DNA from 4 places in the Streptomyces sp. NPDC021080 genome. Region 3 is predicted to be linked to each of the others. Evidence: riboswitches for the same ligand, from Rfam matches in the RefSeq annotation. Region 3 holds a riboswitch; each other region holds the start of a gene.

Region 1 (7,292 bases), on a different contig from region 3:
CGGCCGGGATGACCAGGTTCAGCTTGAGGGCGCCCGCCTTGTAACCGGCCTCGCCCAGCAGCTTCCTGGCCTTCGCGGGGTCGTAGGCGTACGCGTTCTCGGACTCCGGGTCGTAGGCGACGTATCCCTTGGGGAACGGCTGGTCGGTCACCGAGCCGTAGCCGAACGTCAGCTTGTCGACGAACTCCTGACGGTTGATCGCGTAGCGGACCGCGTCGACGACCTTGTCGTTGTCGAACGGTGCCTTGTTGGTGTTGAGGCTGAGGTTGGAGGCGTTGAAGCCGGGCTGGACGAAGACGTCGAGTCCGGCCTTCTTGGCCGCGTCGGCCTGACTGGGCGCTATGTCGGCGAAGTTGTAGACGCCGGTCTGGAGTCCGGAGACGACGGTGGAGGCGTCGGGGGCGGAGCTCAGCTCGACGCGGTCGATGTGGATGTTCTCGGCGTCCCAGTAGTCCGGGTTCTTCTTCAGCACCGCCTTGGTGCCGGGGACGAGCTGGGTGACGACGAACGGGCCCGCGCCGACCGGGCTCTGGTCCAGCTTGCCGGGAGACGCCGCGGCCCTGGGGCTGGCGATCTGCAGGACGCGCTCGCCCAGCAGTTGGGGGATCTGGTAGTCGACCTGGCTCAGGTGGATCACCGTGTCGAGACCCTTGGCGTCCACCGCCTTGATGGAGGTCAGATCGCCGAAGAGGGCGGAGTTCTTCTGCTTCTTGGCCCGCTCGATGGCGGCCTTGACGGCGCTGCCGTCGACCGGGGTGCCGTCGCTGAACTTGAGATGGGGGCGCAGATGGAAGGTGATCACATCGCCCTCGGCGTTGTAGTCCCAGCTCTTGGCCAGGTCCGGGACGGCCTTCCCGTGCTCGTCCGTCCGGGTCAACGAGGCGTAGACCAGGGCGAGTTCACGGAATTGCGCACCGCTGCCGCTGACGACCGGGTCCCAGTGGGCGGGGAAGTAGGAGGAGGTCCACTTCAGTGCGGTGGAGCCGGTGGCCGACGCGGCCTCGCCGCCGCAGGCGCTCAGCGCGGGGACGAGCACGGTGGCGAGGGCGGTTCCCAGGGCGGCGGCGCGGAGCCGCCCGGGGCGCCGGGAGGAGCGGAGTGCCGCTGCGGAGGGGCGGGGCGTGAGGCGTCCGGACATCGGTTCGCTTTCTGCGAGAGCTCCCGCCCGCGCCGGGGCGACGGAGGGGGGAGCGAAGGACGGCAGCCCCGACGACGGGCGACGCGCAGCCCGGGAACGGGCATGCCGGTGCGTGCTCGGGCGCACACGGGGGCATGCCGTGTCAGGGCAGGAGGCGTCGGCGGGCCGCGGGGAGGGCCGGGAGACTGGGGGAGGGGAGGCGCGGGAACGCCGGGAGGGCGGCGCGCTACGACGGCGGCCGGGCGGCGACACGGCGCGGGGCCGGTGCCGGCGGGACGGGAGTCAGGCGCCTGGGAGCCGTGGTCGGCGGGCGGTCAGCGACAGAGAGCGCTGGAGGTGCGCCGCAGGTCCACGTAGCGGCACACCACGCCGGGGTGCGTCGTGAGCATGGTGCACATCCTGGGGCCGGTTCTCGACGGCTGTCAATGGACACCAATTGGTGTCTCATTGGGCGGGACGGGTTCTGACCGCTGATCAGAAGGCCGCAGGGCCGGGCGGATGCGCCTCGCACCGGTCGCCACGGCCCGACCGCCGACGGGAAGGCCGGCGGACCGGTCCGCCGACCGGAAAGACCGTCCGGCCGTCCGCCGGCGGGCCGTCAGGGTGCGGCAGGAGCTCCGCGGTCGCGGGCCGGGTGCACGGCGGCCTCGTCCGGGTGCAGCCAGAGGGGGCCGTTGCCGGTCTCGACGCGCACGGCGTCCCGGGGAGGCCACGGTCCGTCGCTCAGTACCGCCGCCTCCGGGCCGGTCAGACTCCGGTACCGCGCGAGCGCATCCGCCCCTGCCGGCCTCGTGGGCCGCGTCGGCAGCCCGGGGCTCAACTCTTCGAACACCGCCGCGTACTCCTCGTACGGCCGCCAGCCGGGGACGGCGCGCCGCCCCGCGGGAGTGCGCACCAGCAGCGTCGGCAGCGCGTAGCGGTACCCGCCCTCGGCGGTCTCCTTCGCGGCGCCGGGATGCGGCGAGTCGCCGCGCACCGACAACACCTCGGCGACCGGTCGGCGCGCCTCGGCCCGGTCGGCACGTACCGCTTCCCGTACGGCCGCTGACGCGGCGTCGGCCGCCAGCCGCTCATGGTCGAGGCCGGGCACACCCCGTACCGCGGACAACACCAGCGCCGCCGTGTCCGCCGGTTCACCCAGCACGAACACGCTCTCCCGCAGCCGCCGCAGCACCCGCTCGGTCACTTCGTCGCCCTGCCGCTCCGCGGCCTTGGCGGCCAGCGAGGACGGCCAGGAACTCGCCGCGACCCGGCTCAGCCGCCGCGCCCGCGGGGCCCCCGTGTGGGCGCCGATGTCCTCGACGTAGCGCGCGTACCAGGCGGTCTCGGCCTCCAGGTCGGGCGCCGGGTCGTCGTCGTCATCGAACAGGACGCAGTACGCGCGTCGCCAGCGGACCCGGCCGGCCAGCGCGGCGCGCAGCCCGCGGAACACCGGCTCCGATCCCCAGGCCCAGGGACACAGCGGGTCGGTGTACTCCACGACCTCCACCACGTCCACGGCGTCCGCCTCAGGCGCCGTCGGGTCCGGGGCGCGGTTCACGCAGCTCCCTCGCGGTCCATCCGCCCGGTCGCCCCGGCGGGCAGCAGCGCGGCCAGGGTCGTCCCGCCGAGAACCGCCGCGGCGTCCGCCTCGATACGGCGCCATATCCCGGGGAGTCCGGAGGCGGGCCCCGGGTAGTCGAGCCCGGCCAGCGGCTCGCCCCGCAAGGTGATCAGCTCACCGTCCACCGCGCGTACGACGTCCAGAAGGGTGATCTCGTCGGCGGGCCGGCCGAGCCAGTACCCGCCCTCGCAGCCGCGCTGGCTGCGGACCAGTCCGGCCCGGCGCAACTCGCCCACCACGGACTTGAGGAACCGGAACGGAACGTGTTGTGAGGAGGCCATGGCCTCGCAGGTCAGGGGGCGGGCCGGTTCGCGGGCGAGCTCCAGCAGGGCCCGCGTGGCGTAGTCCGCCTTCGCGGAAATATGCATGCGCACATGATGCCCGACGCGGTGTCCGCCGACCGGGTTTCTCCCCCTTCCCCGCATACATTGCGGGAACATTGCCGCAGGTGAACGGCAATGGACACCTCTTGACATCCTTTTCCGGGCCGCTCTAGCGTCCCCCTCCATGAGCGAGCCGCCCACGACCCCCGGCGAAGGTTTCCACCCCCATCTCCCGGACGCCGCAGCGCAGTCCGGACACCCGCTGCGCACCCGCCTGCACCACATCCGCGCCGACGCCCTCGACGGCGACACGGCGCAGACGGGAGGCATGCGCCGATTCGCCGCCATCAGCGGCACCACCGTCGGCTCCGAGAAACTGTGGATGGGCCAGACCCACGTCGCCCCCTCCACCGCGTCCTCGGACCACCACCACGGAGAGTCCGAGACCGCCATCCATGTGGTGAGCGGGCACCCCGAGTTCGTCTTCGTCGACGACTCGGGGGAGCGGCCCGAGGAAGTACGCCTGCGCACCTCGCCCGGTGACTACGTCTTCGTGCCCCCGTTCGTCCCGCACCGCGAGGAGAACCCGGATCCCGACGAGGAGGCCGTCGTCGTCATCGCCCGCAGCACCCAGGAGGCGATCGTGGTCAACCTGCCGCGGCTGTACGCGCTCGGGCAGGGCGACGAGCAGGCCTGACGGCCGGGCCCGGTCACCCGGTGGGTACGGTGGCGGGGAGATCGCCGTCACCGGCGAACCGAGCGGACCGTGGAAGGAACCACCGAGATCATGCGCGTCATCGTGGCCCGCCGCCGGACGGAGGCGTTCGGATGAACGGCACCGAGGCGTCCGGCGCGGAGGAATCCGTCCTGCTGCGCACCGACGGACGGGCCGCCCACCTCACCCTCAACCGGCCCAGGGCCCTGAACGCCCTGAACCACGCGATGGTGCGCCGGATCGACGAGGCGCTCACCGTCTGGGAGCACGACCCCGCCGTCGAGACCGTCGTCATCACCGGCGCCGGGGAACGCGGGCTGTGCGCGGGCGGCGACATCCGTGTCGTCCACGACGACGCGCGCGACGGGGACGGCACCGCCTCCGCCGCGTTCTGGCGCGACGAGTACCACCTCAACGCCCGGATCGCCCGCTACCCCAAGCCGTACGTGGCGGTCATGGACGGCATCGTCATGGGCGGCGGCGTCGGGATCTCCGCGCACGGCAGCGTCCGGATCGTCACCGAACGCTCGCGCGTCGCCATGCCCGAGACCGGCATCGGATTCGTCCCCGACGTCGGCGGGACCCGTCTGCTCGCCCTCGCCCCGGGCGAACTCGGCACCCATCTGGCCCTGACCGGCACCTCGGTCGGCGCCGGGGACGCGATCCTGTGCGGTCTCGCCGACCACCATGTGCCGTCCTCCTCGCTCCGGCAGTTCGTGTCCGACCTCGCGGACCGGCCCGTGGCGCAGGCACTGGCCACGCACACGCGGCCCGCGCCCCCGGCGGAGCTCGCGGAGCGGCGCGCGTGGATCGACGCCTGCTACAGCGCCGACACGGTCGAGGAGATCGTCCAGCGGCTGCTCGCGGTCGGCGACCCGGCCGCCAAGGAGACGGCGGAGATCCTCCTCGGGAACTCGCCCACCGCCCTGAAGGTCACGCTGGCCGCCCTGCGCCGCGCCCGGCGGCTCGGCTCGCTGGAGCGCGTGCTGGACCAGGAGTACCGGGTGTCCTGCGCGGCTCTGTCCGCCCCCGACCTGGTGGAGGGCGTCCGGGCCCAGATCATCGACAAGGACCGTGACCCGCGCTGGTCCCCGGCCACGCTCGCCGAGGTCACCGACGCGGACGTCGAGCGCTTCTTCGCCCCCCTCGGGGAGCGTGAACTCGGGCTGTCCGACGGCGCCTTCTGACCGCTGCGAGGACCCGCCACCTGGGACGAGAGGAAGATCACCCCGGTCGGCGCGGTCTTGGCGGGGTAGTCGGCACGCGGTACGGTCGGTCCGATATCGATGACGTCAAGACGGAAGCCGGTGGAAATCCGGCACGGTCGCGCCACTGTGAACGAGACGTCCCAGCCACGCTGGGCGCCGCGTGAGTCAGACCCGTAGGCGTCATCCTGTGCACCACCGAGATGGGACGCGAACTCCCGAGGAGGTCCTGCCATGGCGCAGACCGTCGCTCCGCCGACAGCCACCACTTCCGCTCTCCCCGCCAAGCTGCCGATCGGTGCGATCGTCCCCTGGGCGGTCTTCTTCGGCATCCTGATGCTGGTCCTGCTGTACTTCGTCGGCGCCGAACAGGGCGCCACCTCCGTCGTCTCCGGCGAGGACGTCCACGAGTGGGTGCACGACGCCCGCCACCTGCTCGGTTTCCCCTGCCACTGACGCGAGGGACAGCACTCACTCATGAACTCCGCAACGGTAAGAAACCTGCTCGTGCGCGGCATGCTCGCCGGCCTCGCGGCGGGTGTACTGGCCCTGGTCGTCGCCTACTTGCTCGGTGAGCCGACTGTCGACAGCGCCATCGGCTTCGAGGAGGCCCACTCGCACGCCCACGGGCACGAGGTCGAACTCGTCTCCCGCAGCCTCCAGTCCACCGCGGGCCTCGCCACCGGTGTCCTGGTCTACGGCGTCTCGTTCGGCGGCATCGCAGCGCTCGCCTACTGCTTCGCCCTCGGCCGCGTGGGCCGCTTCGGTCCCCGCGCGACCGCGCTCCTGCTGTCCGGGACCGCGCTCCTGGCCGTGTACGTCGTGCCGTTCCTGAAGTACCCGGCCAACCCGCCCTCGGTCGGCGACCCCGACACCATCGGCAAGCGGACCGCCCTGTACTTCCTGATGATGGTCCTCAGCGTGCTCCTCGCGGTGGGTGCCACCATCCTCGGCAAGCGCCTCGCCCCGAGTCTCGGCACCTGGTACGCCACCGTCACCGCGGTGGCCGCCTTCGCCGTCGTCATCGGCCTGGCCTACGAGTTCCTGCCCGTCATCAACGAGGTGCCCAAGGACTTCCCGGCCACCCTGCTGTGGCGGTTCAGGCTCTCCGCCCTCGCCATCCAGACCGTCCTGTGGGCCGGATTCGGCCTGGTCTTCGGCGAGTTGGCCGAGCGCATGCTCAACCCCAAGCCCGCGACGGTCGCCTCCGGGCGAACGGTTCCGACTGCGAGCTGAGTCGCCCGGCATGAAGGAGAGCCCCTCGGTACCGTCCGAGGGGCTCTCTCGCGTCAGGGCCGCGGAGACATGCCCGAGGCCGGTCTCACCGACTACCGGCTTCCTGCCGGACCGCCTCCGCCTCCGGACCGGGCTCGGCACCACGGCGCTCCTGGACCTGCGCGTAGGCCATGAGGCCGAACAGGACGACGAGCAGCACGGCCGACGAGCCGGCGGTGCCGAGGTCGAGTCCCCCCTTGGCGATCGGCTTGGTGAGGAAGTCACCGGCCGTCGCGCCGAGCGGGCGGGTGAGGACGAAGGCGATCCAGAACAGCAGGACGTTGGACACCGGCGGAACCTTCATCAGCGCGACGAGCACCGCGAGCAGCCCCGTGACGAGCAGTGCCCCGCCCAGGTAGCCGAGGCCGGAGCTGTCGGAGAGGAAGTCGCCCATCGACGTGCCGAGCGTGTTGGACACGAGGATCGCCGACCAGAACAGGGCCTCGCCGCGGAAGGTGACGATGTCCCGGATCTGGAAGGTCATCCCGCTCAGCTTCCAGGCGAGGAAGATCGCCAGGAGGAGCGAGATCAGGATGGCCGCGCCCTCGGGATAGCCCAGACCGAGGCCCTGCGGGCCCCAGCCGAGCGAGGTGGCGCCGCCCGAGAGGTACTTGGCGCTGGCGTCGCGGTTCATGAAGTCGGACATCGTGGTGCCGGCCATGCTGGTCGACAGGATCACGGTCCAGTAGAAGAACGGGTTGTACCGGCGGGACCTGAGCTGGACGACCAGCGTCACGACGAAGAGCAGGAACAGGATGATCGTGGTCACGAAGTAACCGAGCTTGAGGGTCTGGGCGAAGAGGTCACCCGCCGTCTCACCCAGGGTCGTCGCGGCGATCTTCATGATCCAGAACGCCAGAGTGACCTCGGGCAGCTTCTTCATCACGGATTTCGTCGTCAAAGGAGTTCTCCTGCGGCATGTGGGGGATTTGATCTCTGTCGAACCTTGACAAGGTCAACCTGAACGCGTCCTGAACGTGCGCGGCATACGTATTGACGTACTGCGCCCGTGCTGATCCCACTCTGGTTCTCG
Region 2 (7,292 bases), on a different contig from region 3:
GCCGGCCAGCGCGTACACGCCGGCGATGATGGGCGCGGAGGCGCTGGTGCCGCCGTAGACCGCCCAGCCGGAGCCGCCGTAGGTGTCGTAGACCGCCACACCGGTCGCCGGGTCGGCGACGGCGGAGACGTCGGACTCCATGCGCTTGGTGCAGCCGGTGTCGGTCTGCCAGGTGGGCTTGGCGTCGTAGGCGGAGCAGCCGGAGCCGGTGCCCTCGGTGCTGGACGTCTTCCAGACGGACTCGGTCCAGCCGCGGGTGCTGGAGGAGGTGGAGAGCGCGGTTCCGCCGACGGCGGTCACGTACTGGGAGGTCGCCGGGTACTCGGCGCCGTAGGCCTCGTCACCCGAGGAGACGGTGATGGCGACACCGGGGTGCTTGAAGTACGAGGTGTCCTCGCTGGTCTGCGAGGAGGACTCGGAGCCGCCCCAGCTGTTGGAGACGAACTTGGCGCCCAGCGCGACCGCCTCGTTCTCCGCGGCGCCGAGGTCGGAGTCGTTCGCGGAGTTCGCCTCGACGAGGATGATGCTGCAGTTGGGGCAGACGGCGCTGACCATGTCGATGTCGAGCGCCTCCTCACCCGCCCAGCCGGTGTCGTTCGTGGGCAGCGAGGTGGTCGAGCCCGTCTGGCTGACCTGCTTGAAGCAGCCGTTGGCCACGGTGCAGGCGGACAGCCCGTACTGCGAGCGGTAGGTGGCCAGGTCGGAGGCGGCGTTGGGGTCGTTGTAGGCGTCGACCACGGCGACCGTCATGCCGGAGCCGCCCGTCGAGGGCAGGTTGTAGGCGCTGTGCAGGTTGGCCGGGCTGAGGCCGGACACCGCGGCGGCGGCGTCGGGGGAGACCTTCGCCGCGAGCTTCTGCGCGATGTCGGTGCGGCGCTGGGCGAAGCACGACATCTGGCCGGGCTTGGCGGCCTCGGCGCACAGGTGCTCGGTCGCGACCTTCTGGCCGGCCCTGCCGGTCGCGTGGACCGTCTGCCGGGCGGGGTCGGTGAGGGCCTTGGCGTTCTGGGTGGTGCGCGATACGTGGGGGGCCGGCGCGGCCTGCGCGCTCGCGGGCGGGGCCGCGGTGAACCCGGCGAGGCCGAGTGCCAGGGCGGGGAGGGCGGTGGTGAGGAGTCTTCGCAGGCTCCGGGCCGGTCTGCCGGCGGGTATCGGGCGCTGGGAACGCATGGGGGTGTCGCCTCCATCGGTTCGAGGCCGGCGCCGCTTCGGCCCGGGTGAGGCCGTTCGCGGTGCCAGGGCCGGAAGTGGGGTTCTCGGCGCTCTGAAAGGGCGGGCCCGTGACGCGCGTAGCGTGAACGTGGAGAGACACGTCATGGGCATGCCAAATCAGTCGTCCCGGTGTGCCGCGGTGCGTGGCGTGACGGGACGGCCAGAACGTAACCGGGGGGAACGGCGTGCGAACAGCCGTGCCGGAAGAACTTTGCCGCTCCATGGACGGGGATTGGAACGGTGATTGGAGGCGCGGGGGCAGTACGTGACGAAAGCCGGGCCGCAACGGGCGGCCCGGCTCTCATCGGTGACGGTCAATCAGGGCGACCGGAACGGTCAGAAGTCCTCGTCGAAGTCGACGGTGCCCTCCACCGCGACCTGGTACGCGGACGGCCGGCGCTCGAAGAAGTTGGTCAGTTCCTGGACACCCTGGAGCTCCATGAAGGAGAACGGGTTCTCGGAGCCGTACACCGGCGCGAAGCCCAGCCGCTGCAGGCGCTGGTCCGCGACGCACTCCAGGTACTGCCGCATCGACTCGGTGTTCATGCCCGGCAGGCCCTCGCCGCACAGGTCACGGCCGAACTGCAGCTCCGCCTCCACGGCCTCGCGCAGCATGTCGGTCACCTGCTCCTGGAGCAGGTCGTCGAAGAGCTCCGGCTCCTCCTTGCGGACGGTGTCGACGACCTCGAAGGCGAAGCTCATGTGCATCGTCTCGTCGCGGAACACCCAGTTGGTGCCGGTTGCCAGGCCGTGCAGCAGACCCCGGCTGCGGAACCAGTAGACGTACGCGAAGGCCCCGTAGAAGAAGAGCCCCTCGATGCACGCGGCGAAGCAGATCAGGTTCAGCAGGAAGCGGCGGCGGTCGGCCTTGGTCTCCAGCCGCTCCAGCTTCTCCACCGAGTCCATCCACTTGAAGCAGAACTGCGCCTTCTCGCGGATGGAGGGGATGTTCTCGACCGCGTCGAAGGCCGCCGAGCGGTCCTCGGGGTCGGGCAGGTAGGTGTCGAGCAGCGTCAGATAGAACTGGACGTGCACGGCCTCCTCGAAGAGCTGACGGCTCAGGTACAGCCGCGCCTCGGGGGAGTTGATGTGCTTGTACAGCGTCAGCACCAGGTTGTTCGCCACGATCGAGTCGCCCGTCGCGAAGAACGCGACCAGTCGGCCGATCATGTGCTGCTCACCCGGCGTCAGCTTCGCGAGGTCGGCGACGTCCGAGTGGAGGTCGACCTCCTCGACGGTCCAGGTGTTCTTGATGGCGTCCCGGTAGCGCTCGTAGAAGTCCGGGTAGCGCATGGGACGCAGGGTGAGTTCGAAGCCCGGGTCGAGCAGGTTCTTGAATCCAGGGGTGTCGGCACGCAGTGCCGCCGTTGAGGGGAGGTGGTCGGGCGACGGGTGGGCGGAGCTCATTACTGGCAGGCCTCGCAGGACTCGGGGTTTTCGAGGGAGCAGGCGACGGCGTCGGGGTCGGCGGCCTGCTGGACGGGGATGACGGTCTCGGGCCGCGCCTGCGCCTGGGCCGCGCGGGCGATGCGCGTCGCCGGGCGAGAACGCAGGTAGTACGTCGTCTTCAGGCCCGCCTTCCAGGCGTACGCGTACATCGAGGAGAGCTTGCCGATGGTCGGCGTCTCCAGGAACAGGTTCAGCGACTGGGCCTGGTCGAGGAACGGGGTGCGGGCGGCGGCCATGTCGATCAGGCCGCGCTGCGGGATCTCCCACGCCGTGCGGTACAGGTCGCGGACGTCCTGCGGGACCCAGGTGAAGCCCTGGACCGAGCCGTTGGACTCGCGCAGCGCCTCACGGGTCTGCGCGTCCCACACGCCGAGCGCCTTCAGCTCGGCCACCAGGTACGAGTTGACCTGGAGGAACTCGCCGGAGAGCGTCTCGCGCTTGAACAGGTTCGACACCTGCGGCTCGATGCACTCGTACACGCCCGCGATCGAGGCGATGGTGGCGGTCGGCGCGATGGCCAGCAGCAGCGAGTTGCGCATGCCGACCTCGGCGATCCGCTCCCGCAGGGCGGCCCAGCGCTCCGGCCAGTTCAGCTCGACGTCGAAGTGGTCCGGGTGCAGCACACCGCGGGCGGTACGGGTCTTCTCCCAGGCCGGGAGCGGTCCGTTGCGCTCGGCGAGGTCCGCGGAGGCCTCGTACGAGGCGAGCATGATCCGCTCGGCGATCCGGGTGGACAGGGCGCGGGCCTCGGGCGAGTCGAAGGGGATCCGCAGCTTGAAGAAGACGTCCTGCAGACCCATCGCGCCGAGGCCGACCGGACGCCACTTGGCGTTGGAGCGGCCCGCCTGCTCGGTCGGGTAGAAGTTGATGTCCACCACGCGGTCGAGGAAGGTCACCGCGGTGCGCACGGTCTGATCGAGCCGCTCCCAGTCGATGTCCCCGCCGGTCACGAACGCGCCCAGGTTGACCGAACCCAGGTTGCAGACCGCCGTCTCCCCGTCGTCCGTGACCTCCAGGATCTCGGTGCACAGGTTCGAGGAGTGGACCGTGTGACCCGGCTCCGCCGTCTGGTTGGCGGTGCGGTTGGCGGCGTCCTTGAAGGTCATCCAGCCGTTGCCGGTCTGCGCGAGGGTGCGCATCATGCGGCCGTAGAGGTCGCGGGCCGGGATGGTCTTCCTGGCGAGGCCCGCCTCCTCGGCCTTGCGGTAGGCGGCGTCGAACTCGTCGCCCCACAGGTCGACCAGCTCGGGCACGTCGGCCGGGGAGAACAGCGACCAGACGCCGTCCTCGTTCACCCGGCGCATGAACTCGTCCGGGATCCAGTGCGCGAGGTTCAGGTTGTGCGTACGCCGGGCGTCCTCACCGGTGTTGTCGCGCAGCTCCAGGAACTCCTCGATGTCGGAGTGCCAGGTCTCCAGGTAGACCGCGGCCGCGCCCTTGCGCCGGCCGCCCTGGTTCACCGCGGCGACCGAGGCGTCGAGCGTCTTGAGGAACGGGACGATGCCGTTGGAGTGCCCGTTGGTGCCGCGGATCAGCGAACCGCGGCTGCGGATGCGGGAGTACGACAGGCCGATGCCGCCGGCGTGCTTCGACAGCCGCGCCACCTGGTGGTAGCGGTCGTAGATGGAGTCCAGCTCGTCCAGCGGGGAGTCGAGGAGGTAGCAGGACGACATCTGCGGGTGGCGCGTGCCGGAGTTGAAGAGCGTGGGGGAGGAGGGGAGGTAGTCGAGGCGGCTCATGAGCCGGTAGAGCGCGGCGACCTCGTCCACCGAGCGGACGGTGTCGTCCTCCGCGAGACCGGAGGCCACCCGGAGCATGAAGTGCTGGGGCCTCTCGACGACCTTGCGGGTGATCGGGTGCCGGAGCAGATAGCGGCTGTGCAGCGTGCGCAGCCCGAAGTAGCCGAAGCGGTCGTCGCCCTCGGCGTCGATCAGCGCGTCGAGGGAGGCCGTGTGCAGCGTCACGAACGCGGCCGTACGGTCGGCGATCAGACCCTCGCGGTGGCCGACGGCGACCGACTCGGAGAAGGTGCTCACGCCCTGGGAGGCGGCCTCGGCGGCGATGGTGATCGCGAGCAGGCGGGCGGCCAGCCGGGAGTAGGCGGGGTCCTCGGAGATGAGACCCGCGGCCGCCTCGGTGGCCAGTTCGCGCAGCTCGGCCTCGTCGGCCCGGGCGGACCGGCCGCGCAGCGCCGCGGCGGCGACCCGGCCGGGGTCGGCGTCGGGGAGGTCGGCGGTCAGCTCCGTCAGGGTCCGCAGCAGCACGGTCCCGGGACCGTCGGTCTCCACCGGGGCCTGCTGCGCGGTCACTGAAGCCGGATCGGCTGGCGCGATGGTCACGTGTGGCTCTCCTAGCTCGGCACGGGGCCTCACGGGCGGGAGCGGGGCACACGGGAGCGCTTTCGGGCAGCAGCGCACCGCGTCCACCGGCCCATTCCGCGAGGCCCGGACGTCGTCGGCACCCGGGCCGGACGGCCGGGGCGCGCTGTCGGCAGGTCCTCGGACTGACGCGAGTACGGGCACACGCAGACGCGAACACGCACAAGTACACCGTTGCGGGACAGTTCCGGATTTGCACCGGATTCCCCTGCGGCGACAGCGACCATGAGCATACATCTTGTGCCGGGCTTCGGGACTGCCCCCACATCTTGTGTCCGCTTGATGCCCGGGAGCGCTACGGAGTGTGTCGGAGCGTCAACTCGTAGGTGAGCGGCAGGATGCCGTCGAGCTCCGGCAAGGGGCTCCGGCCGCGGTCCGGGCCGCGATCCCGCCGACGACGGGGTGCTCCTTCGGCCGGGCGCTCCTGACGACGACGTCCGTGCGAGTGGGTGTGCCCGACCGGCACGGCGGCGGGGGGGGGGGGGGGGGCCGCCGCCGCCCCCCCCCCCCCCCCGGCGGCGGGCGGGGGGGGCGCCCCCCCCCCCCGCCCCCGCGGCCCCCCCCCCCCCCCGCCCGGCCGCGGGGGGGGCCGCGTCCCCGCCGCCGAGGGGGTGTTCGGTGGGCCGGGGGCGCGTGCGGCCGCGGCCGGTGGGTGTGGGTGTGCCCGACGGGCCGGGGGGGGGGCCGCCGTTTTTCCCCCGGCGGCCCGCCGCCCGCGGCTGTCGCGGGACCTGTCCCCGTCCCTGTGGCCCGAGGCGGGGACAGGTCCCCCGCGGGTCCTAGTGGCTCGCGTCGGCCGTGGCCGGCGGGAGTTCCGTCTCGACGCCGGGGTCGCCCGCGTCGGCCGTGTAGTCCCCGGGCGAGGTCTCGTCCACGCCTTCCGGGGCCTTGAACGCCCTGAGGGCGAAGGTGAGGACCACGGCCACGGCCACGTTCAGGACGAACGCCGTCAGACCGATGTAGCCGATCTCCCCGATGCCGGGGATCTCCTTCGAGCTGCCGCCGAAGTGCTTCTGGGTCGGCGAGGCCACCCCGTAGGCGGCGATCGTGCCGTAGAGCATGCCGACCGCCCAGCCGCCCAGCAGCGCCCAGCGGTGGAACCAGCGGGTGAAGAGACCGCCGACCAGCGAGGGGAAGGTCTGCAGGATCCAGATGCCGCCCAGCAGCTGGAAGTTGATCGCGACGGTCTTGTCCATGGTCAGGACGAAGACCAGCGCACCCACCTTCACCAGGAGCGAGACCAGCTTGGAGACCCTGGTCTCCTGCCGCGGGGTCGCGGCCGGATTGATGAAGTCCTTGTAGATGTTGCGGGTGAACAGATTCGCGGCCGCGATCGACATGATGGCCGCCGGGACGAGGGCGCCGATGCCGATGGCGGCGAAGGCGACGCCCGCGAACCAGTCCGGGAACATGTTCTCGAAGAGCTGGGGGATGGCCAGTTGGCCGTTGGTGACCTTCACCCCGGCCGCGATCGCCATGAACCCGAGCAGCGCGAGCAGCCCCAGCATCAGTGAGTACAGCGGCAGGATCGTGGTGTTGCGGCGGATCACCTCCCGGCTGCGGCCGGACAGCGTCGCGGTGACCGAGTGCGGATACATGAACAGTGCCAGTGCCGAGCCGAGCGCGAGCGTGGCGTACGTCCACTGGCCCGCCTCGGCCGGGACGAGCCCGCCGGCGCCCGCGGCCGTGTACTTGGCGCCCGCCGCCTTGAAGATCTCGTCGAAGCCGCCGAGCTTGATCGGGATGTAGATGATCGCCACCGCGATCACGATGTAGATCAGCGTGTCCTTCACGAACGCGATCAGAGCGGGCGCCCGCAGGCCCGAGGAGTAGGTGTACGCGGCCAGCACACCGAACGCGATGAGCAGCGGCAGGTCCTTGACGAACCAGTTGGAGGACGCGCCGCCGCCCAGGCCCATCACGTCCAGGACGGCCTGGATGCCGACGAGTTGGAGCGCGATGTACGGCATGGTGGCGAGGATGCCGGTGACGGCCACGGCGAGGGACAGGCCCTTGGAGCCGAAACGGCCGCGCACGAAGTCCGAGGTCGTCACATAGCCGTGGCGGTGCGAGACCGACCACAGGCGGGGCAGGAAGGTGAAGATCAGCGGATAGACCAGGATCGTGTACGGCACGGCGAAGAAGCCGGCCGCGCCCGCCGCGTAGACCGCCGCGGGCACGGCGACGAAGGTGTACGCGGTGTAGAGGTCGCCGCCGAGCAGGAACCAGGTCACCCAGGTGCCGAAGGACCGT
Region 3 (7,292 bases):
CGTGGAACAGGCGGTGCTCGCCTCGTTGGCCGGGTACACCGCGCGGGCCGTGGAACGGGCGCTGTTCGTGGACAACCGCGTCGACGTGGCCCGGGAGATGCAGAAGGCCCTGCTCACCGATGTGCCCTCGGTGCCGTCTCTGGACCTGGCCTCGCTGTACCGGGCGGCCGCGCGCACGGATCTGGTCGGCGGCGACTGGTACGACGCCTTCCTGTTGCCCGGCGGGGCCCAGGACGGGGAGGACTCCGCCGCACCGGACGTGCTGGTGCTGTCCATCGGCGACATCACCGGCCACGACATGCGGGCGGCCGCCCTGATGGGTCAGGTACGCAGCATGCTCCGTCAGGCCGACCTCGACCACGCGGGCGGTGGGCCCGCGCAGGCGGTCAGCGCGCTGGAACACGCCAATGCCACCCTTGGTCTCGACGCCAGCGGCACCCTCGTCCACGCCCATCTGCGCCCCTGCCGTACAGCCGAGGGGGGCAGCTGGGAGCTGACCTGGACCAACGCCGGACATCCGCCCCCACTCGTCGTACGGCCCGACGGTTCGGTCCACCGGCTGACCCGGCACGACATCATGCTCTTCCCCGGTCTGGACGCGCCGCCCCGCAGTGAGAACCGACTGGTCCTGGCACCCGGCAGCCTGCTCATGCTGTACACCGACGGGCTGGTCGAACACCCCGACGAGGACATGGACCTGACCATCGACGCGGTCGGCCGCATGCTGGCAGCCCACGCCGGCCGCCCCTTGGACGCTCTGCTGAACGAGATCACGGACCGGATGGCCGGTACCGACCCCAAGGACGACATCGCCCTGCTCGCGTTGCGTGTCCCCGCGCTCTGACGAACGACGAGGGCCGGATCCGCACATGACCATGACCCACCGGCTGTTCGGGGACCGGCCCGGCCCCCGTTTCCTCGCTTCCGGCGCAGAGGGCCCGGCCGTGCGGCGCGCAGGGCGATTCCTGCGTGAACCGCGTGTCCTGGTCGCCACGGAGCCGGACCGGACGATCTTCCCGAGTTCCGCGACGCCTTCGCCAGCGAATCGCGACGACCGGGGTCACCGCCTCCTGGAACGGGGTGGAGCGGGCGTAACACCAACGCACCTCCGCGGTTGACGGCCGTCGCGCCCGCGGTGACGGTGGGAAGGTGGAGCCCCGCCACGGCGGGGCTGGACCGCCTACTGCCGCGGGGTGAGTTCCCTGGACGGGGTGGCGACGCGGCGGAACGCGGACCCGTGGGCCTGCCGCGCGGTCTCCCCGCTGCCGCACGTCGCGATCTCGCGCCCCCAGTGCAAGGGAGCACCGCTCATGACCGAGGCCCGGCACGACCGCCCCGGACCGGACCAGCACGCCGCCTCCCGCCCGGAGGGGTCGGTGCCGCGCCACTCGGACAGCCGTCCCACGGCCCGGCCCGGCACCATCCCCGACCTGCGCCGGGTCGGCATCTCGCCCGACCACTGGTATCCGGTGGCGACCTCCCGGAAGGTGCGGCGCAACCGGACGTTCGCGGCCGTGTTCGCCGGTGAGCGGATCGTGCTGTACCGGGGGCGCGGCGGTGTCGTCCACGCGTTGGAGGACCGGTGCGCGCACCGTCAGGTGCCGCTGAGCATGGGTGTGGTCGAGGGTGACGTCCTGCGCTGCTGCTACCACGCGTGGGCCTATCGGGGCGACGGACGCATCTCGCAGATCCCGTACCTGCCCAAGGGCTGCGAGCGGCCGCCGCGCGGGGTGCGCTCGTATCCGGTCCGCGAGGCCTACGGCCTGGTGTTCGTCTTCCCTGGTGACCCGGCGCTGGCCGAGGAGGCGCCGTTCCCCTTCCTGCCCGAGTACCACTCCGCCGGACACCGCACGATGACGTTCTCCCGCACCGTGCGCTGCCACTACTCGTTCATGCACGAGAACCTGCTCGACATGAACCATCAGTTCCTGCACCGGAGCGTGCTCGGCAGGATCCGGCCGGAACTGCTCGGGTACGACACCGGGCCACGGCACGTCGAGGCGCGGTACCTCTTCGTCCCGGCCGGAGGCCGCAAGGACCGGGGTGCGGGGCTGCTGTCCGCGGAGGGGTTCGGGGGCCAGGACCGGCCCGACGTCATCACGATCCGCACCGAGTACCCGTACCAGACGCTCAGGGACGTCCCCGAGGGCAGCGAGCTTCCGGTGTTCTCGCTCTGGGCCGCCTACGTGCCGGAGGACGCCGAGCAGCGGGTCAATCACGCCTACGGCCTGCTGACGATCGCGAAGCCGTCGGTCCCGGGCGCGCTGCATCTCGCCTGGCCGCTCATCCGCCGTTTCACCGAACGTGTCTTCGCCCAGGACCGGATGGCGGTCGAGGCCGAGCAGCGTGCCTGGGACGAGCAGGGCGAGGACCACAACCACGAGGTGTTCCCGCTCATCCTCGACCTCCGCGACGTACTGCGCGCAGGCGGCGTACCGCTGCGGCCGGAGGCGGCGGCCGGATGCGCGCCGTGCGGGATGGCCGCCCCCGGACACCACACCGCCGCGCTCGCGGGCGACGCCGGTACGACGGGCCGCGCCGGACCGGCGCAGTCCGCCGGTCCGGCGGTGGAGGGCGTCGGCAGGCCCGAGTAGGTCCCGCCACGACGACGGCCCAAGCACCTACGCAGCGCACTCCGAACGAAGCCCCGGGCAGACGGGTTGTCGGCCAACGGCAGCCTTCTCCGCCTGGAGCCCCGGGGCATTGCCCACCCGTCCGGGCTGCGCCTGTCCGCTTCCGCGCTGCTGCTGCTGCGGCGGCGGCGGTGGTGGCGGTGGCGGGGGTTGGCCGCTCGGCGACGACTGATCAGTACCCGGCGGCGGCCGGCCTGCAGCCGCCGGGCGCTGACGCCCCTGGCCCACCTGCGCTGCGGTCACACCTTCGCCGAGCGCGCAGCCCGATTCCGCGCGGGCCTGCCCTCAGCCGTACCGCCGCGCGAAGTCAAAAACCAGGCTGCGGAGGAATGTCTGCTCGCACGAGGCGGACTCGCGCGGCTGGTATGCGGCCGGGCAGGTAGAAGAATCCGTTGCCGTTGTCGAGGAGCAACCCCTCATCGACGCCGTCCACGGACCAGAGATCGACCGACCCGCCGGTGTTGTTGATCTGAAGGAAGAACTCTGCTGCCTCCTCGCCCTGACAGACGAAGATCCCCTCCACCTCAGGGCGGCGGCTGCCGGCGATTCCCCGTGCGGCGCCCATCCGGGTCCAATCCAGGCCATGCTGAGCGATCGACCGTCGGTTGAGCACGGACGAAACGTGGAAGAGGTTCGGCGTATCAAACACGTCAGGAGTATAGGAGGCGGTGAGGCTTCCTCCTCAAACCTAGTCGGTCAACTCCAGGGTGAGGACGGCCTTGACGAGGCCGGTGACGCGGGTGGTGCCGCAGCGGAGCTTCCGCAGCAGGCGCCAGGGCTGGAGGGGCGTACGCCGAGGCAAGTCGGAGCCGCACGCAGCGCGGAACTCCCTCGCCCGCATGGCCTTCACGGGCAGCAGGGAAGGGACGACAGGGGAAAGGCGGGAAGCGCGAGGGCGACGCTTCCCGCCATCGCCCGGTCCCACACATGCCCTTCCCGTGTCCCACCTCACCATCCGAATGCCGGTCGCGGTCGGCCGCGCGGGCGAACTGCCCCTAGGCTGGGCGGTGCAGCTGGTTCGCCCCGTCCGCCAGGCGGGATGCGTCGTAAGAGGGAACCCGGTGGGAATCCGGGACTGCCCCGCAGCGGTGAGCGGGAACGACCGCCGTCATACGCACTGGATCCGACGTACGGGTCCGGGAAGCGACGGCCAATAGGTGTCCTCCGGCCGGAGGACGTGCCCGCGAGTCCGAAGACCTGCCCGTTGCCCGTGTGCGGACCGTTCCGCGCGCGGACATCCCGGTGACCTCGTGGGCGGGTCGGCGTACATACCAGGCGGAACGACCGTGCCTCGCCGCGCGGGATCGTGACCGCCCGGTTCGTCACCCCTTCGCGCTCGCGTCCCGTCCCGGGATCTCAGGGATTCATCTCGCGAAGGAGATCTCCGTGACCACCAAGTCCGCAGCCGCGGCAGCACGAGCCACCGTGTACGGCTACCCCCGCCAGGGCCCGAACCGGGAACTCAAGAAGGCGATCGAGGGCTACTGGAAGGACCGCGTCACCGCCGACGCCCTCCGGGACACCGCCGCCGAGCTCCGGCGGAGCAACTGGCGGCAGCTCGCCGACGTCGGCGTCCACGAGGTGCCCACCGGCGACTTCTCGTACTACGACCACGTCCTCGACACCACCGTCATGGTGGGCGCGATCCCGGAACGCCACCGCGCCGCCGTCGAGGCGGACGCCCTGGACGGCTACTTCGCGATGGCCCGCGGTACCCAGGACGTCGCTCCGCTGGAGATGACCAAGTGGTTCGACACCAACTACCACTATCTGGTACCGGAGTTGGGACCTGACACCGTCTTCGCCACGGACTCCACCAAGCAGGTCGCCGAGCTGACGGAAGCCCTCGCCCTGGGACTGACCGCCCGTCCCGTACTGGTCGGCCCCGTCACCTATCTCCTGCTCGCCAAGCCCGCCCCCGGCGTGCCCGCGGACTTCGAGCCGTTGACGCTCCTGGACCGGCTGCTTCCCGTGTACGCCGAGGTTCTCGCCGACCTGCGCGCGGCCGGCGCCGAGTGGGTGCAGCTGGACGAGCCCGCCCTCGTGCAGGATCGCACCCCGGCCGAGCTGAACGCCGCCGAGCGCGCCTACCACGAGCTCGGCGGTCTCGCCGACCGGCCGAAGCTGCTCGTCGCGTCCTACTTCGACCGCCTCGGCGACGCCCTGCCGGTGCTGGCCAAGGCGCCGGTGGACGGGCTGGCGCTGGACTTCACCGAGGCCGCCGCCTCCAACCTGGACGCCTTGGCCGCCGTCGGCGGGCTGCCCGGCAAGCGTCTGATCGCCGGCGTGGTCAACGGCCGCAACATCTGGATCAACGACCTTCAGAAGTCGCTGTCCACCCTCGGCACTCTCCTCGGGCTCGCGGACCGGGTCGATGTCGCCGCCTCCTGCTCCCTGCTGCACGTGCCGCTGGACGCCGCCGCCGAGCGGGACATCGAACCGCAGATCCTGCGCTGGCTGGCCTTCGCCCGGCAGAAGACCGCCGAGATCACCACCCTCGCCAAGGGCCTCGACCTCGGCACCGACGCCATCACCGCCGAACTCGCCGTCAACCGCGCCGAACTCGCCTCCCGCGCGGGCTCGCCGATCACGCGCGATCCGGCCGTGCGAGCCCGCGCCGAGGCCGTGACCGACGCCGACGCCCGCCGCGCCCAGCCCTACGCCGAACGCACCGCGGCCCAACGCGCCCACCTCGGGCTGCCGCTGCTGCCGACCACGACCATCGGCTCCTTCCCGCAGACCACCGAACTGCGCACCGCCCGCGCCGACCTGCGCGCCGGCCGCATCGACACGGCCGGGTACGAGGAGCGCATCAAGGCGGAGATCCAGGAGGTCGTCTCCTTCCAGGAGAAGGCCGGCCTGGACGTCCTGGTGCACGGCGAGCCCGAACGCAACGACATGGTCCAGTACTTCGCCGAGCGGCTCACCGGCTACCTCGCCACGCAGCACGGCTGGGTGCAGTCCTACGGCACGCGGTACGTCCGTCCGCCGATCCTCGCCGGCGACATCTCCCGGCCCGAGCCGATGACCGTGCGCTGGACGTCCTACGCCCAGTCGCTGAGCGACCGCCCGGTCAAGGGGATGCTCACCGGCCCCGTCACCATGCTCGCCTGGTCCTTCGTCCGCGACGACCAGCCCCTCGGCGACACCGCCCGACAGGTCGCCCTCGCCCTGCGCGACGAGGTAGACGACCTGGAGGCGGCGGGCACTTCGGTGATCCAGGTGGACGAGCCCGCACTGCGCGAGACGCTTCCTCTTCGGGCAGCCGACCGCCCGGCGTACCTGGCATGGGCGACCGAGGCGTTCCGGCTCGCCACGGCCGGAGTGCGGCCGGACACCCAGATCCACACGCACATGTGCTACGCCGAGTTCGGCGACATCGTCCAGGCCATCGACGACCTCGACGCCGACGTCATCAGCCTGGAAGCCGCCCGCTCCCACATGCAGGTCGCCCGCGAACTCGCCGCCCACGGCTACCCGCGCGAGGCCGGTCCCGGCGTGTACGACATCCACTCCCCGCGCGTCCCGAGCGCCGAGGAGGCCGCCGGCCTCCTGCGGGCCGGGCTCAAGGCCATCCCCGCCGAACGCCTGTGGGTCAACCCCGACTGCGGCCTGAAGACCCGCGCCTGGTCCGAGACCCGTGCCTCGCTGGAGAACCTGGTCGCCGCCGCGCGCACGGTCCGTGAAGAACTCTCCGCGTCCTGACAGCAGGTCCCATCGCCCGGGGGAGGACGCGGCCGCCGTCCTCCCCCGGCGCCCCGGCATCGGAGGAAGCACCCGCACATGGCTCTCGGTATCCCGAGCACACGGCACGACAGCGCAGTGTCCATTCGCGACCTGCTGGCACGAGGAGGCCGCTCCTTCTCCTTCGAATTCATGCCGCCGCGCACCGCGCAGGCCGAGGCGGGGCTCTGGACGGCGATCCGCCGACTGGAGGCCCTGTCGCCGACGTTCGTCTCGGTGACGTACGGGGCGGGCGGTTCGACGAGGGGCCGGACGGTCGACGTCACGGGCCGGATCGCGCAGGAGACCACACTCACCCCGGTCGCCCACCTCACCGCGGTCGGCCACAGCACTGCCGAACTGCGCAACATCCTCGGCCACTACGCCGACCAGGGCGTACGCAATGTTCTTGCCCTGCGCGGAGACCCGCCGGGAGACCCGCTCGGCTCCTGGACCATGCATCCGCAGGGGGTCCGGTACGCGGCGGACCTGGTCGGTCTGATCAGGGAATCCGGGAACTTCTGCGTCGGCGTCGCCGCTTTCCCCGAGCTGCATCCCCGTTCCCGTGACCGGGACGACGACATCCGCCACTTCGTCGCCAAGTGCCGGGCCGGAGCCGATTTCGCCATCACCCAGATGTTCTTCGACGTCGAGGACTACCTGCGCTTCCGGGACCTGGTGGCCGCGGCCGGCTGCGAGACACCGATCATCCCCGAGATCATGCCGGTCACCACCATCCGCTCGCTCCGGCGTATCCCCACGCTCTCCACCGCCGCCTTCCCGGCCCGGCTGGCCGAGAGCATGCTCGACGCGCAGGAAGACCCGAGAGCCGTCCGAGCACTCGGAATCGATCACGCCACCGCGATGTCCCGCCGCCTGCTCGCCGAAGGCGCTCCGGGACTGCACTTCATGACCATGAATCACTCGACGGTGACG
Region 4 (7,292 bases), on a different contig from region 3:
ACGGTCGGGATCCCGGAGGCCTTCAGGAACGCCAGCCCGTCCTCCCAGGCCCGCTTGCCGCCGAGGAGGCGCACGACGGCCAGGTCCGCGCCCCGGGTGAGCGCGGGGAGTTCGCCCGTGACGTCCACCCGGGTCGGGTTGCCGATCCGGTAGGCGGCGCCGCTGGCGCGGGCCGCCAGCAGGTCCGTGTCGGCGGTCGACAACAACAACACAGTGCTCATGCGGGTGCTCCCGGTGGAATGAAGGGCAGTCCTTGTGGCGCGCCGGACTCGATGAGCCGCCACAGCGCGTCCGTGTCCGCGTGTTCCTCGATCAGGTCGCCGAGCCGGTCCAGCTGCTCCTCGCGCAGCGCCGCGAACGACGTGTCGGGGGCCGGCACGAAGCGGCGGCCCGCGGCGGCGGCCACCTCGCGCAGGAAGGCCCGCCGGAATCCGTCCGACTCCAGTGATCCGTGCCAGTGGGTGCCCCAGACGGAGCCGACCCGGCAGCCGTCCAGGCCCTGTCCCGCGGCGTCGGACATGAACGTCTCGCCGCCGGTCACCTCGGCGACGCCGTGATGGATCTCGTACCCCTCGACGTGCTCGCCGAGGGCCGTGCCCACCGGCCGTGCCAGTGTCTTCTCCCGCGCGAACCGCACGCGTACGGGGAGGAGCCCGAGCCCCTCGACCCGACCGGCGCGGGACTCGACGTCGTCCTCGATGTGCTCCCCGAGGAGCTGGTAGCCGCCGCAGACGCCGAGGACGGGCCGCCCCTCGGCGGCCCGGCGTGCGACGGCGTCCGCGAGGCCGCGCTCGCGCAGCCACCGGAGCGCCTTGACCGTGCCCCGGGTCCCGGGCACGACGACCAGGTCCGCGTCGGCCAGTTCCTCGGCCCGGTCCACGAACCGCACGACGACGCCCGGTTCGGCGGCCAGCGCGTCCACGTCGGTGAAGTTGGACATCAGCGGGATCGCGCAGACGGCGACCCGCAGGACGTCCTCGCCGACGGGTGAGGAGACCGCGGACTCGCGGACGGCCCCGCGCAGCGAGACGCGCAGCCCGTCCTCCTCGTCGATGCCCAGACCGTGCCGGAACGGCAGTACGCCGTACGAGCGCCGCCCGGTCAGGCCGTGCAGCATGTCGAGGCCTGGCTCCAGCAGGCTGACGTCACCCCGGAACTTGTTGACGAGGAACCCGGCGACGAGCGCCTGGTCCTCGGGGGACAGCAGCGCGACCGTCCCGAAGAACGAGGCGAACACCCCGCCCCGGTCGATGTCGCCGACGACGAGCACGGGAAGCCCCGCGTTCCGCGCCACCCCCATGTTCACGATGTCGGTGCGCCGCAGATTGATCTCGGCCGGGCTGCCGGCTCCTTCACAGATCACCGCGTCATACGTGCCCCGCAACTGCGCCAGACAGTCGAGGACGGGCGCCAGGAGTGCTTCCTGGCGCCCCCCGCGCAGCCGGTCCCCGGGCGATGCGGCACCCGACGAGGGGTCCGCCGCGGACCCGGCCGTCCCGAAGAACCCGCGCGCGCTCATCTCGCCGACCGGCTTTCCCATCAGGACGACCTGGCTGGTGCGGTCGCCGCCCGGCTTGAGCAGCACGGGATTCATCAGCGCGGTCGGCTCCACCCGGGCGGCCTGCGCCTGCATGGCCTGCGCCCGCCCGATCTCGGCGCCCTCGCGGGTCACGAACGAGTTCAGGGACATGTTCTGCGCCTTGAAGGGCGCGACCTTGACGCCCCGGCGCGCCAGCCACCGGCAGATCCCGGCGGTCACGACGCTCTTGCCCGCGTCGGAGGTGGTTCCGGCGATCAGCAGCCCGCCGCTCATGCGGTGCGCCCCTTCCTGATGGACGGAACCCGTCCGGTTCGGGTGAGCAGGACCCGTGCGGTGGCACTCACCCCGAGCGCGAGCCAGCCGACGCGCCGGGAGAGCCGTACGGCCCGTTCGATGTCGTGGACCTGGACGGCGCGCCCCGCGCCGCCCAGCACGGGCCGGTGCTCGACCCGTCCGCCGTACGAGAGGGTGCCGCCGAGCCGCACGCCGAGCGCGCCCGCGAACGAGGCCTCCACGGGCCCGGCGTTGGGGCTCGGATGCCGGTGGGCGTCCGCGCGCCAGGCGCGCAGGGCGCCGCGCGGGTCCGGCCCGGCCACGGCCGCGAGGACGGCGGTCAGCCGGGCCCCCGGCCAGCCGGCGACGTCGTCCAGCCGGGCGGAGGCCCAGCCGTAGCGCCGGTACCGGGGGGACTTGTGTCCGACCATGGCGTCGAGGGTGTTGACGGCGCGGAAGGCGACGAGGCCAGGCACGCCGGCGACGGCGCCCCAGACCAGCGCGCCCACGACGGCGTCGGAGGTGTTCTCGGCGACGGACTCGACGACGGCGCGCGCGACGCCGTCGGCGTCCAGCGCCTGCGGGTCACGTCCGCACAGATGCGGCAGCCGCTCCCGGGCCACGCCCAGGTCACCCGCCGCGAGGGCGCCGCCGATCGCCCGTGCCTCGCGGCCGAGGGAGGTTCCCCCGACGACGGACCAGGTGGCGGCGGCGGTCAGGGCGACGGAGGCGGTACGCGACGTGCGTACGCGGCGGCTCGCGAGCGCGGCCAGTGAGGTGGCGCCGCCCACGCAGACGGCGGTGTGCAGGGCGCCCCACCCGCGGTGGTCCCGCCACAGGGTCCGCTCCACGGCCGCGGCGGCCCGCCCGAACGCGGCGACCGGATGCCCCCGGCGGGGATCGCCGAGCAGCAGGTCGCCGAGAAGGCCGGCGGCGGCGCCGTACGCGAAGACGCGATCGGCACGCACGGGGTCAGCCGGCCGTGGGGTGAGGCGGAACCTTCGTACTCAGCGGAACGGGCAACGGGCAGCCGCGCATGGCGATATGTCCTCACTCAGGGTGTCCACGCCCTGGTTCGACGAGACCGGCGGTGAGAGTTCCTGGCTCCCGGGGAGTTCCTTCCCCGATGACAGTGGCGGGACCGCGCCGGATTCGCACCGGCTTCCTCTCATGCCGCCGTACTTGGCTCCGGCAGTCCACCACGGGGCGAGAACGGCCGTCAACTGGCTGTTGACCTGCGGAGGGACAGTGTGCGCAGGCCCACATACGCGTGGGGCGCGGGACCCGTGCGCGTGGGGCGGGGGACACATACGCGTGGGGTGCGGGACGGTGATCCGTCCCGCACCCCACGCGCGGTACCGCCCGGCGCGACCCGGTTGCGGGTCGCGGGGCCTGTCGTCCGGACCAGGCCCCGTGCCGGGCTACTTGGTGATGATCAGGGAGATGCCGTACGCCACCGCCGCGGCGCAGGCCGCGAAGCAGACGTAGGCGCCGGTGGCCGCCGCGACCGCGGAACCGCCCTGGGACGTCTCCTTCTTGGAGAGGCCGGCGACGCCGAGGGTGAAGAGGGCGACGAGGGCCACGGTCACTCCGAGGCTGACCCCGAAGACGGATCCGAGAGCTGACCAGTCGATGTTCATGCTGCTTTTCCTTCGGGTCTCAGGCCACGCGGGACTGCGCCGACGGGTTCACCGTGGGCTCGGCCGGAGCGGGGATGGTGGCCGTGAGGCCGTCGGCCACGGTGCCGGCCGGGGGCGGGGTGACGGCGGCGATGGCCTGCGTCACCACACCGGCGGGCTCCGCGTCGTCGTTCACGTTGTTGTGGTCGATGACCTCGCGGCGCGAGCGGCGCCAGATCGCGAAGCTGGACGCGACCAGGAAGACGGCGACGAGCGCGGTGCCCCAGGCGCCGAAACCGGTCACCCACTCGGCGAGGGCGCCGACCATCGCGGCGGCGGGCAGGGTGAGGACCCAGGCGACGGCCATGCGGGTGGCGGTGGACCAGCGGACCACACCGCCCTTGCGGCCGAGGCCCGCACCCATCACGGAACCGGAGACCGAGTGCGTGGTGGAGAGGGAGAAGCCGATGTGCGAGGAGGCCAGGATGACCGTGGCCGCGCTGGTCTGGGCGGCGAAACCCTGCTGCGGCTGGAGGTCGGTCAGGCCCTTGCCCATCGTGCGGATGATGCGCCAGCCGCCCAGGTAGGTGCCGAGCGCGATCGCGAGACCGGCGGAGAGGATGACCCAGACCGGCGGGTCGGAGTCGGGAGCGACGGCGCCACCGGCGACCAGGGCCAGGGTGATGATGCCCATCGTCTTCTGCGCGTCGTTGGTGCCGTGGGCCAGCGAGACCAGGCCCGCGGAGGCTATCTGGCCGGCGCGGTAACCCTTCTTGGTGGCCTTGGTCTCGGCGTCACCGCTGAGCTTGTACGACAGCCGGGTGGCGACCATCGCCGCCAGGCCCGCGACGATCGGGGCCGCGACGGCGGGCAGGAGCACCTTGCCGACCAGGACGTCCCCGTGCACCGCGCCGGTGCCGGCGGAGGCGATGGTGGCGCCGACCAGACCGCCCATGAGGGCGTGCGAGGAACTGGAGGGGAGTCCGACGAGCCACGTCACCAGGTTCCAGAGGATCGCGCCGACGAGCGCGGCGAAGATCACCTCCGGCCGGATGCCCGTCTCGTCGACGAGGCCTTTGGAGATCGTGTTGGCGACCTCGACGGAGAGGAAGGCGCCGACAAGGTTGAGGGCGGCGGACATGGCCACCGCGACCTTGGGCTTCAGAGCGCCGGTCGAGATGGTGGTGGCCATCGCGTTGGCGGTGTCGTGGAAACCGTTCGTGAAATCGAACACGAGAGCGGTGACGATCACGATTCCGAGGAGGAGCGTGATGTGTTCCATTTACCCAGGCTTCTGTTGGACGTCAGTGGCAGGTGGACCGTAGGCAACCTGGGTGAACGGAAGGTGAACTGGGTCGGACTTCGCGATGTCTCGAACGGTGGACAGTCGTTCCGCTTGTGTCGGAGGCCGGCTCGGCAGGCTCGAACGGATGCGGAATTCCGTGCTCCACTTGGGCTCGCGGGGTCGGGCGCGGCCATCGGGTCGGAGCAGGTTTGAGGAGCGAGATCCCCGTCACGTCCAGGCTGTAGCCGTCGTCACACCTTCCGGAGGGCCGAAGCGGTCGCCCCGGAGGTGGTGTCCGGGCGTCGGTCGGGTCGTAGTGGACCGGCCACGGGGTGTGATCCGCGGTGAATGTCCGAGCGGGGTCACGTCGGCGTTCCATTGATGTGAAGTGATGTAAATCACATACAACCATGGGGTCTTGGCGGCCGGACACCTCCCGCATCCGTCCCGCGAGCACTCCCGCAAGGGGTGCGCGAAGGAGGGCGCCTGGCAGGATCGCGTCATGACTGAGCGGCACCGGGACACCCCGGACGGGCGGGAGCACCCACGGACGACGGACGAGGCCGGCGGGCGGGGCGAACCGGCTCCGCGGGACACCCGCGACACCCTTGGACGGGCCTGGGACGAGCTGGTCTCGACGGCCCGACGCACGGTCGCCGACGGACTGGTCGTCGGCACCTCCGGCAACGTCTCCGTCCGGGTCGGCGACACCGTCCTGGTCACACCCACGGGCGTGCCCTACGACCGGCTGACGCCCGACGACATCGTCGGCGTCGGCCTCGACGGCCGGCAGGTCCTCGGTTCGCTGCGCCCGACCAGCGAACTGCCGATGCACCTCGCCGTCTACCGCGCGACCGGGGCACGGGCGATCGTCCACACCCACGCGCCGCACGCGACGGCCGTCTCGCTCCTCGTCCCCGAACTCCCGCTCGTCCACTACATGGCGGCGGCCATGGGCGGCCCGGTCCGCGTCGCCCCCTACGCGGCCTACGGCACACCGGAGCTGGCCGAGAACACGCTCCGAGCCCTGAGCGGTCGCACCGCCTGCCTCCTCCGGAACCACGGCACCATCGCGCACGGGGCCTCGCTGCACCAGGCGTACGACCGCACAGCCCAGCTGGAATGGATGTGCCGCGTCTGGCTCCTGGCCTCCTCGGTCCCCGGCCTCACCCCCGCCCTGCTCTCACCGGACCAGCTCGCGGAGGCGGGGGAGCAGCTCGCGGGGTACGGCCAGAAGGAGTGAGGGCACCGGACCGGACCCCGGCCCGGGGATCGGGCGAGCGCAGGCCGGCCCGGAGGTCCGGTGAACGCAGGTCGGCCCGGAGGTCCGGTGAGCGTCGGCCGTCACCCCTGGAGGCGCTCCCGCTGGCCGATGGCCGGGACCCCCGGGAAACTGGTCGGGTGCGCACCCTAAGAGCCACGGCAGCGGCCGTCACCGTAGCCATAGCCGCGGGCGCGGCCTCCGTGGCGGCGGGCCGGTTCGCCAGCGACGCCGCGCTGAAGACGCGGCCCGGCAAACCCCTGCCCACCGAGCCCCGGCTCACCGTGCACGCCACGACGGCCGGCGGAATCACCCTCACCCGGGCCCTCGCCTCCCGGCGCCCGGGAACCTACGGCCTCGCGGGAGACGGCTCCCACGCGGTCGTCGGCCCCGTCCAGAACTCCGTGCCCCACACCGCCGACACCGTCGTACGCAGCCTGGAGCGCGTCACGCACGGCTCCCTGGAGCGCGGTGACAAGGTGTGGCTCACCCCGAACCTGTACGTCGGCGATCCCGGGGCCGCCCTCGGACTCGAACACGCCGACGTCGACGTGCCCGGCGAACTCGGCGCCCTGCCCGCCTGGTTCGTGCCCGCCGTCCGCGACACCTGGGTCATCACCGTGCACGGCCTGGGCGCCACCCGGGAACACCCCATGAACCTGATGGAGTTCCTGAACGACCGGCACTTCCCCGTCCTCGACCTCGCCTACCGGGGCGACCTCGGGGCGCCCCGCCCGCCGGACGGACTGAACCACCTCGGCGAGACCGAATGGCGCGATCTCGACGCGGCCATCCGGTACGCCGTCCGGTTCGGCGCCGAGCGGGTCGTCCTGTTCGGCTGGTCCACCGGCGCCACCATGGCCCTGCGCGCCGCCGCCCACTCCGCCCTGCGCGAGCGGATCTCCGGCCTCGTCCTGGACTCGCCGGTCCTCGACTGGGAGACCACCCTGCGCGCCCTCGCCGGCGCCCGCCACACCCCGGGCTTCCTGCTGCCGCTCGCGGTGCGCGCCGCACAGGGCCGCACCGGCGTACGCGGAGACCGCATCGCGCACGCCGCGCACCCCGACCAGGTCAAGGTGCCGACCCTGCTGGTGCACGGCCCGGACGACGGCATCGCCCCCTGGGGCGCCTCCCGCCGCCTCGCCGCGAGCCGCCCCGACCTGGTCACCCTGCACACGGTCCCGAACGCCCCGCACGGAGCCATGTGGAACGCCGACCCGGCGAGCTACGAGGAAGCCCTGCGCCGCTTCCTCACCCCCCTGATGTAGGCCTCGGCACTCCACCGGGAGGAGACCGGCACGCCCCCGGAGCCGA

The links. Region 3 has a riboswitch for cobalamin ahead of metE (5-methyltetrahydropteroyltriglutamate--homocysteine S-methyltransferase). Riboswitches for the same ligand answer to the same signal wherever they lie in the genome.
Region 1: linked by a shared signal. The riboswitch ahead of ACH4S8_RS06680 (CbtB-domain containing protein) and the one ahead of metE (5-methyltetrahydropteroyltriglutamate--homocysteine S-methyltransferase) in region 3 are both predicted to bind cobalamin.
Region 2: linked by a shared signal. The riboswitch ahead of ACH4S8_RS16835 (ribonucleoside-diphosphate reductase subunit alpha) and the one ahead of metE (5-methyltetrahydropteroyltriglutamate--homocysteine S-methyltransferase) in region 3 are both predicted to bind cobalamin.
Region 4: linked by a shared signal. The riboswitch ahead of ACH4S8_RS35795 (cobalamin biosynthesis protein) and the one ahead of metE (5-methyltetrahydropteroyltriglutamate--homocysteine S-methyltransferase) in region 3 are both predicted to bind cobalamin.

The regions. Positions count from the first base shown of each region.
Region 1 covers NZ_JBIRQM010000002.1:599,593-606,884, reverse strand. The annotation lists gene ACH4S8_RS06705 (ABC transporter substrate-binding protein) at 1-1,138, opposite strand, end outside; gene ACH4S8_RS06700 (DsbA family protein) at 1,737-2,678, opposite strand; gene ACH4S8_RS06695 (RrF2 family transcriptional regulator) at 2,675-3,109, opposite strand; gene ACH4S8_RS06690 (cupin domain-containing protein) at 3,249-3,761, shown strand; gene ACH4S8_RS06685 (enoyl-CoA hydratase/isomerase family protein) at 3,893-4,966, shown strand; cobalamin riboswitch at 5,032-5,178, shown strand; gene ACH4S8_RS06680 (CbtB-domain containing protein) at 5,219-5,440, shown strand; gene ACH4S8_RS06675 (CbtA family protein) at 5,462-6,220, shown strand; gene ACH4S8_RS06670 (hypothetical protein) at 6,306-7,160, opposite strand.
Region 2 covers NZ_JBIRQM010000006.1:225,712-233,003, reverse strand. The annotation lists gene ACH4S8_RS16845 (putative Ig domain-containing protein) at 1-1,170, opposite strand, end outside; gene ACH4S8_RS16840 (ribonucleotide-diphosphate reductase subunit beta) at 1,549-2,619, opposite strand; gene ACH4S8_RS16835 (ribonucleoside-diphosphate reductase subunit alpha) at 2,619-5,000, opposite strand; cobalamin riboswitch at 5,133-5,282, opposite strand; gene mctP (monocarboxylate uptake permease MctP) at 5,819-7,292, opposite strand, start outside.
Region 3 covers NZ_JBIRQM010000034.1:27,208-34,499, forward strand. The annotation lists gene ACH4S8_RS43370 (GAF domain-containing SpoIIE family protein phosphatase) at 1-844, shown strand, start outside; gene ACH4S8_RS43375 (Rieske 2Fe-2S domain-containing protein) at 1,311-2,594, shown strand; gene ACH4S8_RS43380 (hypothetical protein) at 2,941-3,282, opposite strand; partial or broken gene ACH4S8_RS43385 (IS5/IS1182 family transposase) at 3,322-3,417, opposite strand; cobalamin riboswitch at 3,631-3,853, shown strand; gene metE (5-methyltetrahydropteroyltriglutamate--homocysteine S-methyltransferase) at 4,020-6,338, shown strand; gene metF (methylenetetrahydrofolate reductase [NAD(P)H]) at 6,417-7,292, shown strand, end outside.
Region 4 covers NZ_JBIRQM010000018.1:81,928-89,219, reverse strand. The annotation lists gene cobN (cobaltochelatase subunit CobN) at 1-221, opposite strand, end outside; gene ACH4S8_RS35800 (cobyric acid synthase) at 218-1,813, opposite strand; gene ACH4S8_RS35795 (cobalamin biosynthesis protein) at 1,810-2,781, opposite strand; cobalamin riboswitch at 2,887-3,030, opposite strand; gene ACH4S8_RS35790 (hypothetical protein) at 3,235-3,453, opposite strand; gene ACH4S8_RS35785 (anion permease) at 3,473-4,714, opposite strand; gene ACH4S8_RS35780 (class II aldolase/adducin family protein) at 5,220-5,960, shown strand; gene ACH4S8_RS35775 (alpha/beta hydrolase family protein) at 6,119-7,246, shown strand.